2 regions of the Erwinia magellanica genome follow, and region 1 is predicted to be linked to the other one. Evidence: predicted binding sites of a transcription regulator. Region 1 holds the regulator's gene; the other holds the start of a gene.
The links. Region 1 encodes Fur, which represses iron uptake genes when iron is present. Its sites were predicted from a motif close to ATAATAATGAGAACNACTATCAA; they were not measured.
Positions count from the first base shown of each region.

Region 1 (8,249 bases):
TGCCGTAGGAGCGAATCTTCTCTTCATACTCGCGACATTCTGCGTCAATATCCGGGGCATTGCCATTCAGAAGATTGATATTTTCAGGTTGAATATCAACGTGATCAAAAAAGTTACGGTACATAAAACTGTGGTAACTTTCCGGATGCTCTTTTGGCAGCCCGACATATTCGTCCATGTTAAAGGTGACCACATGCTTGAAGCTAACCTGGCCTGCTTTATGCATATCGATAAGGTGCTTGTAAGCTTCCAGTGGCGTTCCACCGGTAGGCAAGCCAAGAACAAAGGGGCGATCGGCGGTAGGGTTAAAAGCATTAATGCGGTTGACGATATGGCGGGCGGCCCATTTTCCGACGTGGGTCGGCGTAGCCAGGGGAATCAGTCTCATGTATCACCTCATATAAGCAAAATTAAGAAGGAGTTCCACGGTCTCTGTGGCGCAGATTGACTAAAGCGTAACGTGTCATGACCGCTATCCGCGAGGGATAAATCCGTGTTAATAATTCGGATCATAAAATAAGTTTGCGTTGATAGCCAGCAGCAGGCGAACAATAGTCTCTATTTTGGTGATAAAAGTCACAAACAGGAGGGTTTTAATTTGCGAAGCGAATTAATTTCTTTTTACACTCCGTGCGTGGTTTTACTGTCATTCAGAAACCAACCAGTCGTGATAAAAAAAGAAAACGACTACTGGCGCCATAACGGGTCTCATAGGGGGAAGGGTAATGTTAAGTTATTTACAAAAAATAGGTAGGGCGCTGATGGTGCCGGTAGCAACGCTGCCCGCCGCCGCCATTTTAATGGGGATCGGTTACTGGCTGGACCCTGATGCATGGGGAGCCGGTAATGCATTAGCCGCTCTGTTTATTAAGTCCGGTTCGGCAATTATCGAAAATATGTCGGTGCTTTTTGCCATTGGTGTGGCTTACGGCATGTCAAAAGACAAAGACGGCGCAGCAGCGCTGACCGGCTTTGTGGGCTTCCTGGTGGTGACCACGCTCTGTTCGCCAGCCGCAGTCTCGATGATTCAGAAAATTCCCGTCGAACAGGTGCCCGCTGCCTTCGGCAAAATCAACAATCAGTTTGTGGGCATTCTGGTGGGGATAATCTCCGCCGAAGTCTATAACCGCTTCAGCCATGTTGAGCTGCCTAAAGCGCTCTCGTTCTTCAGTGGTCGTCGCCTGGTGCCTATCCTGGTTTCGTTCCTGATGATCCTGATCGCCTTTATTCTGATGTATATCTGGCCTCTGATTTTCGGCGGACTGGTAAGCTTTGGTGAAAGTATTCAGAAGCTTGGCTCTGCGGGCGCGGGTGTTTACGCCTTCTTTAACCGCTTACTGATCCCTGTGGGTCTGCATCACGCGCTGAATTCCGTGTTCTGGTTTGACGTGGCGGGTATCAACGATATTCCTAATTTCCTGGGCGGCGCAGAGTCTATCCAGAACGGTAAGGGTATTGTGGGTATCACCGGTCGTTATCAGGCTGGCTTCTTCCCGATTATGATGTTTGGTCTGCCGGGTGCGGCGCTGGCTATCTTCCACTGCGCGCGTCCGGAAAACCGCGCTAAAGTGGGCGGTATTATGTTGGCTGCTGCTTTTGCTTCCTTCTTTACCGGGATCACTGAACCGCTTGAGTTCTCCTTTATGTTCGTGGCACCGGTGCTGTATGTGATCCATGCTGCTTTAACCGGCGTCTCGGTCTTTATTGCCGCAAGCATGCACTGGATTGCCGGCTTTGGCTTTAGCGCCGGGCTGGTGGATATGGTGCTGTCAACGCGAAACCCGCTGGCAACCCACTGGTATATGTTGATCCCGCAAGGGGTAGTGTTCTTTGCTATCTATTACGTGGTGTTCCGTTTTACCATCAAAAAATTCAACCTGATGACGCCGGGCCGCGAGCTGTCGGTCGACGGGGATGAATCTGATGGTTACGACGTTAACGTTGATCACTCCGGAAACAAAGAAACGGAAACTGAATCGCTGGCCCGTCGTTATATTGGCGCTATTGGCGGTTCAGATAACCTGACCCACATTGATGCCTGTATCACGCGTCTCCGTCTTAACGTAAAAGACAGCAGCGCGGTCAACGAATCCGTAGCCAAACGACTGGGCGCATCTGGCGTGATCCGTCTGAACAAGCAGAGCGTACAGATTATTGTCGGCACCCGTGCTGAAACTATTGCTTCCGCCATGAAAACGGTGCTGAGCAAAGGCGCTGTCGCTGCGGCAAGTTCCTCTGCTGCACCAGCGGCACCCGTTGCGGTTCAGGCGGTGCCTGCGGCGGCGAAAGGGATTATCGCAACGCTGGTTGCGCCGGTCAGTGGTGAAGTGGTGGCGCTGGAGCTGGTTCCGGACGAAGCCTTTGCCAGTAAAGCGGTAGGGGATGGCCTGGCGATCAAACCTTCCAGCAGTACGGTGGTTTCTCCTGCGGCGGGAACCGTGGTGAAAATCTTCAACACCAATCACGCCTTCTGTCTGGAAACAGAGAAAGGGGTTGAAGTGGTGGTGCACATGGGCCTGGATACCGTGGCGCTGGGCGGCAAAGGCTTTACCCGTCTTGTTGAAGAAGGTGCGCAGGTTACTGCCGGACAACCCGTTCTGGAAATGGATCTGGCCTTCCTGAATGCTAACGCCCGCTCGATGATCAGCCCTGTTGTGGTCAGCAACATTGAAGATTATACCGGCATCACGCTGGTGGCAGGTGAAACGGTTGTTGCTGGCGAAAGCCGGCTGTATGAAATTAACGGCTAACCTCTGATTGCGTTACAATGACAGGGTGGGAAGCAATTCCCGCCCTTTTTTTATCGTATTCCCCGAACAAACGGTTGTTTCCCTTCCCGGCTTTGTGGATCATACTCCGTTATTTCACGTACTAATTTGATAGCATTACTGAGGAAATTAAGATGAGTGAGGCAGAAGCCCGCCCAACTAACTTTATTCGTCAGATCATCGACGAAGATCTGGCGACCGGCAAGCATGACAGCGTGCATACCCGCTTCCCGCCGGAACCCAATGGTTATCTGCACATTGGCCACGCCAAATCTATCTGCCTCAACTTTGGTATTGCACAAGACTATCAGGGGCAGTGCAACCTGCGTTTTGATGACACTAACCCGGTGAAAGAAGACCTGGAATATGTAGAGTCTATCAAGCATGACGTGCAGTGGCTGGGCTTTGAGTGGTCGGGCAACGTTCGTTACTCCTCTGATTATTTCGATCAGCTGCATCACTATGCGGTTGAGCTGATCAACAAGGGCCTGGCCTATGTTGACGAGCTTAGCCCTGAGCAGATCCGTGAATATCGCGGTACCCTCACAGCGCCGGGCAAAAACAGTCCTTTCCGCGACCGTTCAGTAGAAGAGAACCTGGCGCTGTTTGAAAAAATGCGCAACGGCGGCTTTGCTGAAGGCACCGCCTGCCTGCGTGCAAAGATTGATATGGCCTCCAGCTTTATCGTCATGCGCGATCCGGTTCTCTACCGCATCAAGTTTGCCGAGCATCATCAGACCGGCAACAAGTGGTGCATCTATCCGATGTATGATTTTACCCACTGCATTTCCGATGCGCTGGAAGGGATCACCCACTCACTCTGTACCCTGGAGTTCCAGGATAACCGCCGTCTGTATGACTGGGTGCTGGATAACATCACCATTCCAACCCATCCGCGTCAGTACGAATTTTCTCGTCTGAATCTTGAATACGCCATTATGTCCAAGCGTAAGCTGAACCTGCTGGTAACAGAGAAGGTTGTGGAGGGCTGGGACGATCCACGTATGCTGACCGTTTCCGGTCTGCGCCGTCGCGGTTACACCGCCGGTTCTATCCGCGAGTTCTGCCGCCGTATTGGCGTGACCAAGCAGGATAACATCGTGGAAATGGCCTCGCTGGAGTCCTGTATTCGTGACGATCTGAACGAGAACGCCCCGCGCGCGATGGCGGTGATGGATCCGGTGAAGCTGGTGATTGAAAATCTGCCTGCTAATCATGAAGAGATCATCACCATGCCTAATCATCCGAACAAGCCGGAGATGGGGACGCGTGAAGTGCCGTTCAGCCGTGAAATTTATATCGATCGTGCTGATTTCCGCGAGGAAGCGAATAAGCAGTACAAGCGTCTGGTGCTGGGTAAAGAAGTGCGTCTGCGTAACGCCTACGTGATCAAAGCGGAGCGCGTGGCGAAGGATGAAGAGGGTAATATTACCTGCCTGTTCTGCACCTGCGATACAGAGACGTTGAGTAAAGATCCGGCCGATGGCCGTAAAGTGAAAGGGGTCATTCACTGGGTCTCTGCCATTCATGCCTTACCGGCAGAGTTTCGCCTGTATGACCGTCTGTTCAGCGTGCCAAATCCGGGTGCGGCAGAAGATTTCCTGACAACTATCAACCCTGACTCGCTGGTTATTCGTCAGGGCTTTGTGGAGCCAGGATTGCAGCAGGCAGAAGCCAGCAGCCCGTATCAGTTTGAGCGCGAAGGTTACTTCTGTGCTGACAGCCGATACTCATCTGCCGGTAACCTGGTGTTTAACCGCACGGTTGGCCTGCGTGACACCTGGACGAAAGCGGGAGAGTAGCGCTGCCGGGTTTTCTGCAAGCGACGCAGCCTCAGGGCTGCGTTTTTTTTTGCGCTTTATCAGGGGGTAACACTCTTTATTAGCGACGGGCGTAATAAAAGTCGCAAGAGCCAGCGAGAGCTGGCACCAGCCAGCAGCAGGAAAAGTCAGGGTAGGGAGGGAAATTTTCGCTGGCAAAGGCTTCAGCCGTGCGGAATCGCTCTGACTGATCCAGTTTTTTCACGCGGGCTTTACGGGTTCAGGCAAAAAAAAACCGGTGAAAATCACCGGTTTTTTCAGGAATGCAGATTATTTGTCGTGCAGCGTTTCGTCTTCGCGGCAGTCGCCAGTAGAACAGTGACCATAAAGGTACAAACTGTGGTTACTGAGCTTGATACCATGACGCGTGGCGATATCACGCTGGCGGGACTCGATCGATTCATCTCTGAATTCGATCACTTTGCCGCAGTCCAGACAGATAAGGTGGTCATGGTGATGTTGCTGAGTCAGTTCGAAAACGGATTTGCCACCTTCGAAATTGTGACGGGTAACGATCCCCGCGTCATCAAACTGGTTCAGAACGCGGTAAACCGTCGCCAGACCAATCTCTTCGCCCATATCAATCAGGCGCTTATACAAATCTTCCGCACTGACGTGATGGCCTTCAGGTTCCTGAAGCACTTCCAGAATTTTCAGTCGCGGAAGCGTGACTTTCAGGCCGGCCTTCTTTAATGCGGTGTTATTGTCAGTCATGCGGATATTGTCCTGTTACTTTGCTTGTCACTGTGCGGCTGAAAAGCCCTGAACATCGGTCGACGCAAAACGCCTCATTATAGTACTCACGCTTGGAAATGAACACCTCGGGCGTTGCGAATCTGTAAAGGGAGGTAATGATGATGTCTTTACGTCCGGAAAGCAGGCGCTGGGTTAACATTTCGCTTTGCCATGTTTTTAACAAACATGAAGTAAGCGGGGTGACCGATGGCGATATTCTACAGTTTTGCAGATGAAAGTTATGAAATTGTGCCTATTACTTCTATAGGAAAAATTACAGGCCTGATGTGAGTTACCTCCCACATCAGGCCGTTCTCCTTAAGCTTCCAGAATTTCCTTCAACTGGAGCTCATCGTAAATCTGTTTTACCCATTTTTCAGTACGTTCGCGGGTCAGTTCCGGCTGACGATCTTCATCAATAGCCAGGCCCAGGAAATGCGTGTCGTCAGCAAGTCCTTTGGACGCTTCAAAATGATAACCTTCAGTTGGCCAGTGACCCACGATAACGGCGCCTTTCGGTTCAATGATATCGCGAATGGTGCCCATCGCGTCACAGAAATACTCTGCGTAATCTTCCTGATCGCCACAGCCAAAAAGCGCAACCAGTTTGCCATTGAAATCGATCTCTTCCAGGGTAGGGAAGAAATCATCCCAGTCGCACTGGGCTTCGCCGTAGTACCAGGTTGGGATACCCAGCAGCAGGATATCAAAGGCTTCAAGGTCTTCTTTGCTACTTTTAGCGATATCATGAACCTCAGCCACCTCGTTACCGAGCTGCTTTTGGATCATTTTTGCAATATTTTCAGTATTGCCCGTATCGCTGCCAAAGAAAATGCCTACGAGTGCCATGCGCTTAATAACCTCTTGAAACTGAATTTTAGGGTAACGACTTTACTGCAATTAACGGCAATGATAGCAGACAGCACAAGGGGGATAAATGAGTAATCCGCCAGCTTTTGTCGCTTTGTGCTTCACCAGCAAGAGGTTGAAGAGCCGGGTTTACCCCTTTTTCAACGCTTCTGGCTGGCTAACATCGCCATCACCATCTCTTCTATCAGTTCGCCGCGGCTGATATTTCGCTGCTCGGCAAGCTGGTTCAGGGCATCCACGGCGTCGCTGTTCATTTTCAGCTCCACACGCTTTAACCCGCGCACTTTGTCCCGCTTGAGCTGATTGCGTTTATTGATACGCAGTTGCTCATCACGCGTCAGCGGATTTGTTTTTGGTCGCCCCGGACGACGGTCATCTGCGAACAGATCGATCGTGGTGCGGTCCGTGTTTTCTTTTGCCATAGAATCGTGATACTGAAAGGCTGGAGTTCTGATGGTTCAGGCCTGATGACGGCTGAAATTCGTGCTGCGACAAATTTTAAGCGCGCCATCATACCCCAGTAAAAGTCATGACGACAATGATTTAGGCTGAACGGGATAGATTTGTTTTCACCGCGCAAGAAAACGACGGATTGCGCGTAAAACGGCATCAGGTTTCTCAGCATGAACCCAGTGACCAGCACCGGCAACAACATGCGCCCGCGCGCCGGGAAATTGTGCCAGCAGTGCTTCACGATGCGCGTCAGCCAGGTAGGGGGAAAGCTCACCCCGAATAAACAACGCCGGATGAGACCATGGCGGCAGCGGCTGCCAACCAATAATCCTGTCGTAGTTCTCCCAGAGAACCGGAACGTTGAAGCGCCACTCTCCCTGGTGGAAAGATTTTAGCAGAAACTGAATAACGCCTTCTTCTATTGTCTCTCGCATAAGCGCGGCCGCATCTGAACGGGAGGTGAGGTTTGCGGCGGTGACGGCCTTGAGTGCGGCAAAAATGGCGTCATGATGGCGCTCAGGATAGGCAACAGGCGCCATATCAATCACCACCAGTTTTTCAACCCGCTCAGGCGCGAGCGCAGTGAGCAGCATCGCCACCTTGCCGCCCATTGAATGGCCGACAGCGATAAAGCGATCGATCCCTTCGGCATCCAGCGTTTCCAGCACATCTTCTGCCATGGCCTGGTAAGTCATCTCACTCTCTTGCCCCGATAAGCCGTGGTTACGTAAATCAAGCTGTACCAGCGGATGCTCATCCCTCAGCCCTCTTGCCAATACCGCAAGATTATCAAGACTGCCAAACAGACCATGGATCAACACTACCGGCGATGCGGAGCAGGCGGATTGTTCAGATTGCAGGCGGATATTCAATTTCATAACAAAGTTCTTACTGTTGAAACCAGGGGTTAGGTTATCATAGATTTACTTTTTCCTGCCGTGACGGCCAGATACCGCCCGCCAGAGTTTTTGCGGCATATTCTGACTTTTACCGCTATCAGGGGCTGGCGCTACTCCCCGGCAGGATTTAACTTTATAATCCTCGTGTTAGAGCTGGATGGTCATGCAGGGCCTTTTTCATACCGTGCAAACCGGCTCTTATCAGCAATAATTGTACTGGATCAAGATGAAAACTATTGAAGTCGACGAAGAGCTCTACCGTTATATCGCCAGCCACACTCAGCATATTGGTGAAAGCGCCTCTGACATTTTGCGCCGTATGCTTAAATTTACTGCCGGTCAGAGTGCGCCTGCCGCACCCGTAGCGCCTGCCGCTGTGGGCGGGACGAAAGAGACCGCGTCTGTGAAAGCGGATTCTCGCCCACAGGATCGCGTTCGCGCTGTGCGTGAGCTGCTGCTGTCTGATGAATATGCAGAACAGAAGAAAGCGGTTAACCGGTTTATGCTGATTCTGTCGACTTTATATAACCTGGATCCCAAAGCATTTGCCGCCGCAACCGAGTCTTTACTTGGCCGGACGCGCGTCTACTTTGCAGGCAATCAACAAACACTGGTACAGAATGGCACCCATACCAAGCCGCAACATATTCCCGGCACGCCGTATTGGGTGATAACCAACACCAACACAGATCGCAAACGGAGCA
Region 1 covers NZ_JBCHVC010000002.1:477,935-486,183, forward strand. Annotated here, with positions in the region: gene nagB (glucosamine-6-phosphate deaminase) at 1-388, opposite strand, end outside; gene nagE (N-acetylglucosamine-specific PTS transporter subunit IIBC) at 726-2,750, shown strand; gene glnS (glutamine--tRNA ligase) at 2,903-4,570, shown strand; gene fur (ferric iron uptake transcriptional regulator) at 4,859-5,302, opposite strand; gene fldA (flavodoxin FldA) at 5,642-6,172, opposite strand; gene ybfE (LexA regulated protein) at 6,334-6,615, opposite strand; gene ybfF (esterase) at 6,763-7,524, opposite strand; gene seqA (replication initiation negative regulator SeqA) at 7,772-8,249, shown strand, end outside.

Region 2 (8,249 bases), on a different contig from region 1:
ACACCCTGGTCTACTTCTGGCCGAAGAACAAACCCGAGGCGCTTTTTCAGCTGGAAAACCTGCTTTCCCTGCTGCCGGTAGGGAGTGACATCTTTGTGGTGGGTGAAAACCGCAGCGGCGTGCGCAGCGCAGAACAGATGCTGGAATCCTGGGCAACCCTGAACAAAATTGACAGCGCCCGCCGTTGTGGTCTCTATCACGGTAGTCTCGACAAACAGCCAAAGTTTGATGCTGAAGCCTACTGGGATGAGTATCCGCTTGCGCATCTGACCATTAAAACGTTGCCGGGCGTATTCAGCCGTGACGGTCTTGACGCTGGCAGCAACCTGCTGCTTTCCACGCTGCGCCCGCATATGAAAGGCAAAGTGCTGGATATCGGCTGTGGCGCTGGCGTGCTCTCTGCCATGCTGGCCAGCTTCTCACCCAAGGTCCGTCTCTTTATGACCGACGTTAATGCCGCCGCTGTGGAGGCGAGTAAAGCTACGCTGGCGGCTAATGGCCTGGAAGGCGAAGTGTTTGCCAGTGACGTCTACTCAGAGGTGAATGGCCGTTTCGATATGATTATCTCTAACCCGCCGTTCCACGATGGAATGCAGACCAGCCTGGACGCAGCACAGACGTTGATCCGCGGCGCGGCGAAGCACCTGAACATGGGCGGCGAATTGCGCATCGTAGCCAACGCCTTCCTGCCCTATCCGCAGGTGCTGGATGAAACTTTTGGCAGCCATGAAGTGCTGGTGCAGAACGGCCGCTTTAAAGTGTATCGTGCTGTCCTGCAACGCGCAGCCAAAGCGAAGCGCTAAAGAGAGAGCGGCGAAAAAAATCGCCGCTGTTTTACGCAGCAAGTTCCTGATTCCCCACCTCAAGCCGCAGAATGTGACTTTTTACAACGATTCTGGCAACAGCGCTAAATAACTGTTGACGTCCCCCGGAAAATCTCTAGAATGCGCCTCCGTGGTTGCAATACAGTTTATCTGTATTGAAGGTATGCGAAGGTGGCGGAATTGGTAGACGCGCTAGCTTCAGGTGTTAGTGTCCTAACGGACGTGAGGGTTCAAGTCCCTCTCTTCGCACCAACAATCACGTTGTTCATATTACGCAGCATTAGAGCGATGGTGGCGGAATTGGTAGACGCGCTAGCTTCAGGTGTTAGTGTTCTTACGGACGTGAGGGTTCAAGTCCCTCCCTTCGCACCAATGCGGTGATATGAATAAAGAAAGTTCAACAGGATGCGAAGGTGGCGGAATTGGTAGACGCGCTAGCTTCAGGTGTTAGTGTCTTAACGGACGTGAGGGTTCAAGTCCCTCTCTTCGCACCAGGTTGACTCTCCTTGTTTTGCCCTCCTTACTGTCTCTTTGACCTTCCGTAACAGCTCCTGTTTTCTTAATCTTGCGACTCCCTTTATCTCTTATCTCTGCGCATGCTGGTATGACAGTGTTCTTGCCCTGTTTATAGCGATCCAAAGTTCAGGGTAATGGCTGCCACGCCTCCGGCCAGCGCCAGACAGGAAGGCAGCAGCAGATAGTGACGCAGACGTTGGTGAAAAAGCATCACTAACGTGGCCAAAAGAGCAACCACCATCACCACTCTCCAGCCGGAGAACGAAAGATTCATCAGAGCGATAAGGGGCATCACTGCACAAGGCAGCAACACTCCCCAGCCGCTATCAAGCCGTTTACCTGACATCCAGCTTATTCCCCAAAGTCCGCATGCGGTGATCATTGCTATCAACATCGCCGTACCCACACCCTTTCAAATGATAATGATTCCCAATAGCATATAAGAATATTTATCAGTATGCAGCACTTTTGTTGTCACGCTGCTGAAACTTTGCACTCACAGATGACACTCCTGATGTTAAGTGATAGATTGAAACTGATTACTATTAAGAAAATCCAAATAATAACAGACAGAAACTATTCCAGGCACGAAATAGTCCACCCCTGGGGTTAGGGGTGCGGCTTGTTTCAATGCAGTCACGAGTAGAAAATAATGAAATTACAAAGTTATGATGAATTGCTTAACAGCAAGCATCGGCTGTCGCTGATGCTCTTTCTTTTTTTAAACTCAGCAACGTCCTTATTTAGTTTATGCGGCATTAATGGAAAAATGGCTACTTTCCAGTATTCACCGCCCACAATAATTATTGCGCTATTCAGCGCTTTAATTGTGGCCTGGATGCTTTTAAAGCCTTCAGGCAAATTTCCGATATTAAATATCGTGGCGCTCATTACCGGTTTACTCTGGACATGGCAAATATACCTTAAGTATAAATCGGTATTTTATTTCGACAGCAGCTTTCTGGTGATCAGCCTGATCAGCGTCTTTTTTATCAGCGCGATTGCGTTAGGCGATCACCTGCTTGCTTTCTGTCTGCATACGGCACCACCCTCGGTGGCGGTACTGCTGCTGGATCATGGCCAAAACACGGTACTTATTCTCTTCACTATCGCCTTGCCGCTGATAGGCTTTACGCTGCACCATCTGATGCAGCGTCGCCGCGACAGGTTTACCCGCCGTCTGATGCGCCAGCTCTATGAAGAGAAAGAGACCTACAGCGATCTCAGTATGCTGGACCCGCTGACCGGTCTCTATAACCGCCGGGGTTTAAAAAACCGGCTGGAGAATATCCTTGAAAATCATGCAGGAAGCCACTTTGTCCTGCTGCTGGATATCGACCATTTTAAAGCCTATAACGACAACTATGGCCATGCGATGGGCGATCAGGCGCTGGCTCGCGTCTCTGTCGCCATTCGCGATGCCGTGCGGTCCAGGGACATTGTGGCGCGCTATGGCGGAGAAGAATTTCTGGTGCTGCTAACTAACGTCAATGAGTCGATTGCCCGCAGGCTTTCAGAGCGTATCCGGCAGTATGTCCTTAACCTTGAAATCCCTCACCGCTTCAACGATCGGGTAGCGACTCATGTCACGGTCAGCGCCGGATTTGCCCCCCTGTATGAAGAGGATTTTGACAGTGCGCTGGCTAATGCCGATCGCGCGTTATATCTGGCTAAGAATCGTGGGCGTAATACTATTCTTTCCTATGAAGATATTGCCAAAGGCAGCCTGGCCCAGCCAGCGGATGCCATGTAGTTTCTTGTTATGGCCCAGGGACGGGGCCAATACTTTTATTAATCTGATCATTAATTTTAATGCAAATGCCATAGAGAACGGCGCAGTTTGGGTTAATGGAGCCTGGGCGCAGGAAAATACATTATTAACCTGAATCTAAAATAACGCTCTGTTGGATCATTTTTATTGAAAATGCATCCTATTAAGGATGCCTGAAAAAAATATTACTCCTGATTATTCCTTAAACCTGGAATTAATGCCGGGTACCTTTTATTTCCTCCCTGCTCATTGCTGCCAGCAGGGTTACAGAAGAAATAAAAATAATCTGTCCTCTGTGCTTTGCCTGCCGCTTAACCGCCCTGGCCCGATCGCCCCTGACACAAAATGAGGCTTGTTTGTGCAATTTTCCTCAGATAGAATCAAGAACGATTATCGTTTGCACTTCGATTCACTCTGGAAACCTCATGGCTACTCTCATCCGTCAGGCAGTTGAGTATGGTTCACATCCGCTGATCTTTTTGCAGAGCAGCCGTCCGCTGGCGCATTCCCTGCGGGCACTGTTCAGTGAAAACCGTGCATGGTTCCTGGAAAACGTGAAGCTGGGAGAGGAAGCGCCCGCCAGCACGATGACGCTGGATCGCTGGTCTGCTCCTGAGAATTTTGCCCGGCTGAATGCAGAGTACGGTGATTTTATCTATCGCGAACAGAACGATCTGCCGCGCGAGCATAAGCCGTTACAGTCACTCTGGGCGCAGTGGTACTTCGGCCTGGTACTGCCGCCGATGATGATGGCGCTGCTGCTTGAAGCGCGCGCGCTGGATTGCTCTCCTGAGCACTGTCACGTTGAATTTCATGAGACCGGCAGACCGGCGACCTTCTGGTTTGACGTCCGCGAAGATGAAGAGGCGCGTTATCTCTCTCCTCGCCGCCGGATGGATCGCCTGATCCAGCAGCATCTGATCCCGGTAGTACGCGGCATTGAGCAACATGGCGAGATCAACGGCAAACTCATCTGGAGTAACACCGGCTTCTCTGTCTGGTGGTTCCTTGGCGAGATAGCTCCCCTGCTGGGTGAGCCGCTGCGGGTCGAACTGGAACACGCCTTCTTCTTCTCTAAGACCCTGCTCGACGGGTCAGAAAATCCCTTCTACCGCACTATGCTGCCGCGTGAGGGTGAAATGCAGCGGCGTACCTGCTGCCAGCGCTATCGCCTGCCTGATGTCCAGCGCTGCGGTAACTGCACGCTAAAACCCGTCTGATTTCACCCTTCCCGTTTACAGTTAGTCTGCTCTGTGGCAACTTTATGCGCTTCGTTATGTGGGAGAAAAGCATGAGCCTGGAGTCTGTACGGCAGTTCTTTGCCGAGCGCGCCCCTGAAATTGGCATTATTGAACTGAGCGAGAGCACCGCTACGGTTGCGCTGGCAGCCCGCGCCCACCATGTGGAAGCTGGCCAGATTGCCAAAACGCTGTCGTTAAAGGTGAAAGACAGGGTGATTTTGATTGTGACTCGCGGCGATGCCCGACTGGATAATCGCAAGCTGAAGGCGACTCTGGGTGCCAAAGCACGCATGTTAAGCACCGATGAAGTGGTGAACTGGACAGGCCATCCGGTGGGTGGAGTCTGTCCCTTCGGTCTGGAAACGCCGTTGCAGGTGTTTTGCGATGTGTCGTTAAGGCATTATCAAGAAGTGCTGCCTGCCGCAGGATCCATTAACAGCGCGGTACGCATCGATCCGGAAACGCTGGCTAAGCTGACCGACGCCACCTGGGTTGACGTCTGCGAGATCCCTGCCTGACTGGCCGCGCAGGCTTCAGGATGTAAACAGCCTTACCCTCATCTGTCAGATGCATTATCAGCTGGTTGACTGCCGGATAGCTTCCCGCATGTCATCAAGCTGCGTGCCCTCCGAGGGTGTAACCAGCGCATAGTTGTAGTGGTTATCGCTCCAGTATTGCGCCATCAGGTCGCTGCCCCGGCGTTCGCCCTGCGGCAGCTTAACGGGTTCGATCGGGCGGATATACCAGGCGACACGGGTACCTTCCGGGCTTTGATACATCACCAGCGCCGCCGGACCGTTATCGGTTGTCAGCAGTCTTGCCCCCAGCAACCGGTAGCCAAACTGTTCAAGATTGGGCGGCAGCGTGCCGTTGATAAAATAGCGCTGCACCCAGGAGGCCAGTTCACCCTCCCCTGCCGGGACCACATCCAGATTAGCCGCCGTTGCGCTGCCAAAAAGCTTGTAGGCCTGCATCGCATCCTCCATCGGTAAATGGGTTTGCGCCATCTGCACATTCTTCAGCTGCCAGCCAGACCAGCCGCCCACGCCAAGCGTCATGACCAACGCAAAGGCCGCGGCAGCTTTCCACTGCCGCTGCTGACGAACCCGCTGACGAAGCTGCGAAGGCTGCGGCGTTTCCATAGGGAGTGGCTGCTGATGAAGTGCAAGGCGCAGCTGTCTGGCATCCTGCCGCCAGCCTTCCACCTTCGCGGCCTCAGCAGGATGCTCCGCCAGCCAGCGTTCCACATGCCCTGCGGTTTCTGCATCAAGCTGGCCATCCAGCCAGGCGTGCAGTTGCTCTTCATCAGGTTGCTGGCCCCTCATTTTATCCTCCTGAATGCGACGGCAGCCGTTTGCCCGTCAAGATGTTGATGCAGTTGTTTACGCGCCCGTGACAGGCGTGACATCACCGTTCCCACCGGAATAGCCAGGGCGGTTGCCGCTTCCTGATAACTCATCCCCTCTACGCTTATCAACAGCAGCAGCGCCCTGGCATCCGCAGAAAGCCGTGCAAACTGCTGTAGAGTCTCATCGGCTATCGCCAGCGTTTCCGCAGAGTCACCGGAGTCTTCCTCACCCGTGAAAAAGCCCAGCAGCCGCTGATAACGTTTGCGCCGCCGCTCACCGTCAATAAACTGCCGGTAAAGAATGGCGAACAGCCAGGCCCGCAGGCTCTCCTCTCCCCGGTAGCCTGACCAGCGGCTGAGCGCTCTGGTCAGGCAGCCCTGAACCAGATCTTCGGCGCTGTGAGGATTGCGGGTCAGCCACAGCGCAAAGCGTTGCAGATGGGGCAGAACATCCCGGATCTGTTGATCTGTAAGCGGCGGCATAGCGACTTATCCCCGGCGTTTCGAACCCGTCATACTGCTGAACACGCCATCCCGCAGGATCAGCCCATGGAGCAGCGCAGCGGCCAGATGCATCATCACCGTGATAAACAGGATCAATGCAACCCAGGTGTGTAGCGGACGCAGCAGTGCGTAAAGATCGTTACTGATCGGTACGATCGGCGGCAGTACAACCCCACTCCCCAGAGTAACAGGATATCCTGCTGCCGACAGCATTGCCCAGCCAATCAGCGGTTGCGCCAGGATCAGCGCATACAGTACCCAGTGAGAGAGATGCGCCACAGCTTTTTGCAGGCCGGGGATACTGTCAGGTAAAGGCGGTTTCGCCGTGGTGAAGCGTATCACCAGCCGCACCACCACCAACAGCAGGATCGCCACACCCAGAGGCTTATGGATAGCCACCAGCAGGCCATGCAGCGAGGAGACGGTAGAGACCATCCCCACGCCAATAAACAGCATTGCCAGAATAGCCAGCGCCATCAGCCAGTGCAGCATGCGGAGTGCGGGATGAAAATAGGTGACCTGTTTCATAAGTTTGCTCCCGATGTGCCGTGGGCTTCTTCCTGCGTGCGGCGATTGTATGATTTGGCATAAGCGGCAGAACGTGCGTTCAGCAATGGATCGTCAGAGGCTGCAATACCATCCGGCAGGATCAGCGGATCGTAATTAATGTTATTGCAGGGACCGCCCTCCTGCGGCACGGTGCGGTTCAAAACCAGAGTACCGGCCGTAAGCGTCTGGCGGTCTGCTGGCCAGACTTTACTGGCATCGTTGCTGATATCACCCTGAGCGGCCACCGTGAACACCAGATCCCACTTCAGTGGCCCCTGCGCCAGGCGTTTTTCGAGATCCTGCTGAAGGAAATCTTTGTTCTGTTTGTCCTGAGGGGAGATCGCTTGCCAGGCCTGCTGCGGCACCATGCTCCAGCGCACCAGGTGACTTTGACCGCTTTTGTCGATCAGACGGAAGGCGTTGAGGCTGTTGTAACGATCCACCGCCCAGCTTGCGGAAGGGACATACTGTTTCACCCAGGCGCCAAAGGCTTTCGCTTCCGGATGCGCGGCGGCAAATGCCTGCATCTTTTGCGGGTCGGGCTTGCCCGTTGCAGGGTCCGGCTTTGAGGCAACAAGCTGATCGTAAAAACCCTGCGGCGTGGCAACCGGGAAAAAGGGCATCGCATTCATTCCGGTGCGCCACTGCTGGCCGGAGGCAGTAGTGAAAGCCAGCGCCATACTGCGAATGGGCACAGCGTAATCTGGCGCGCCGGCATTACCGCCAGCAATGGCAAAGCGCCCGGTCACCGGCGTAGTGGTAGCGGCTGCGAACAGAGCGGCACGGGAAAGCGAGCTGACGTTGCCGTTAGCCTCAAACTCTCCAGTCACGCAGAGACCTTTAGCATGATTGCGCCTGAAACCCGGTTTTTCTCCCGGCCCGTGTTGCAGCGTGTTGACCAGTTTATCGGCAGAGAGACGCTGGGGCGCAAGCCAACCGCCCGCCCATAAAAACAGCAGCGCCAGCAAAAGAGGGATCCCTCCTACCAGCGCCAGACGCAGGATACGCGGAAGGATTGTCGTGGATTGGGTCATATTGAGTGCTCACAAGTTTAGCCAATGAGCAGATAAAACGAACCAGCAGCGGCTTTATTCCCTCGGGGAAAAAATATTTTTTTGCTACACTCCACGGCGTTGAGAGCTAATCAGGATGTTCATGGTTTGTCGCTGATTCAGATGCACCGCTCACCCAACCGCTTCGCGGCCTGGCTGGCGGTGTGCGCCATTTTGCTGTTATTTATTGCCCCGGTGATTTCCAAATCCCTGGTCAATGAGGCTGGACGTCATTCCATGATGATGCCGGGCATGGTGATGGCCGACGACGATGAAATGAGCATGACAGCTCCTCCAGCCATGACTCACCATCATGAGATAAACCTGTCTGCTGAAGGAGACATGGCTGCCAGCGGGGAGACAGGCACATCATCAGATAATGCCCTCTCCCATCAGGAGATGAGTCCGGGCGCTATGGCAGCAATGTCGCCGCTTGAGCATGCG
Region 2 covers NZ_JBCHVC010000003.1:247,737-255,985, forward strand. Annotated here, with positions in the region: gene rsmC (16S rRNA (guanine(1207)-N(2))-methyltransferase RsmC) at 1-803, shown strand, start outside; tRNA gene AAH450_RS12810 (tRNA-Leu) at 990-1,076, shown strand; tRNA gene AAH450_RS12815 (tRNA-Leu) at 1,110-1,196, shown strand; tRNA gene AAH450_RS12820 (tRNA-Leu) at 1,232-1,318, shown strand; gene AAH450_RS12825 (DUF1435 domain-containing protein) at 1,450-1,734, opposite strand; gene AAH450_RS12830 (GGDEF domain-containing protein) at 1,993-3,093, shown strand; gene fhuF (siderophore-iron reductase FhuF) at 3,537-4,331, shown strand; gene AAH450_RS12840 (YbaK/EbsC family protein) at 4,403-4,870, shown strand; gene AAH450_RS12845 (anti-sigma factor family protein) at 4,928-5,677, opposite strand; gene AAH450_RS12850 (RNA polymerase sigma factor) at 5,674-6,183, opposite strand; gene AAH450_RS12855 (cytochrome b) at 6,190-6,732, opposite strand; gene AAH450_RS12860 (catalase family peroxidase) at 6,729-7,787, opposite strand; gene AAH450_RS12865 (DUF2946 domain-containing protein) at 7,914-8,249, shown strand, end outside.
Region 2: the regulator Fur is predicted to act here: its motif matches at 3,486-3,508, upstream of fhuF (siderophore-iron reductase FhuF).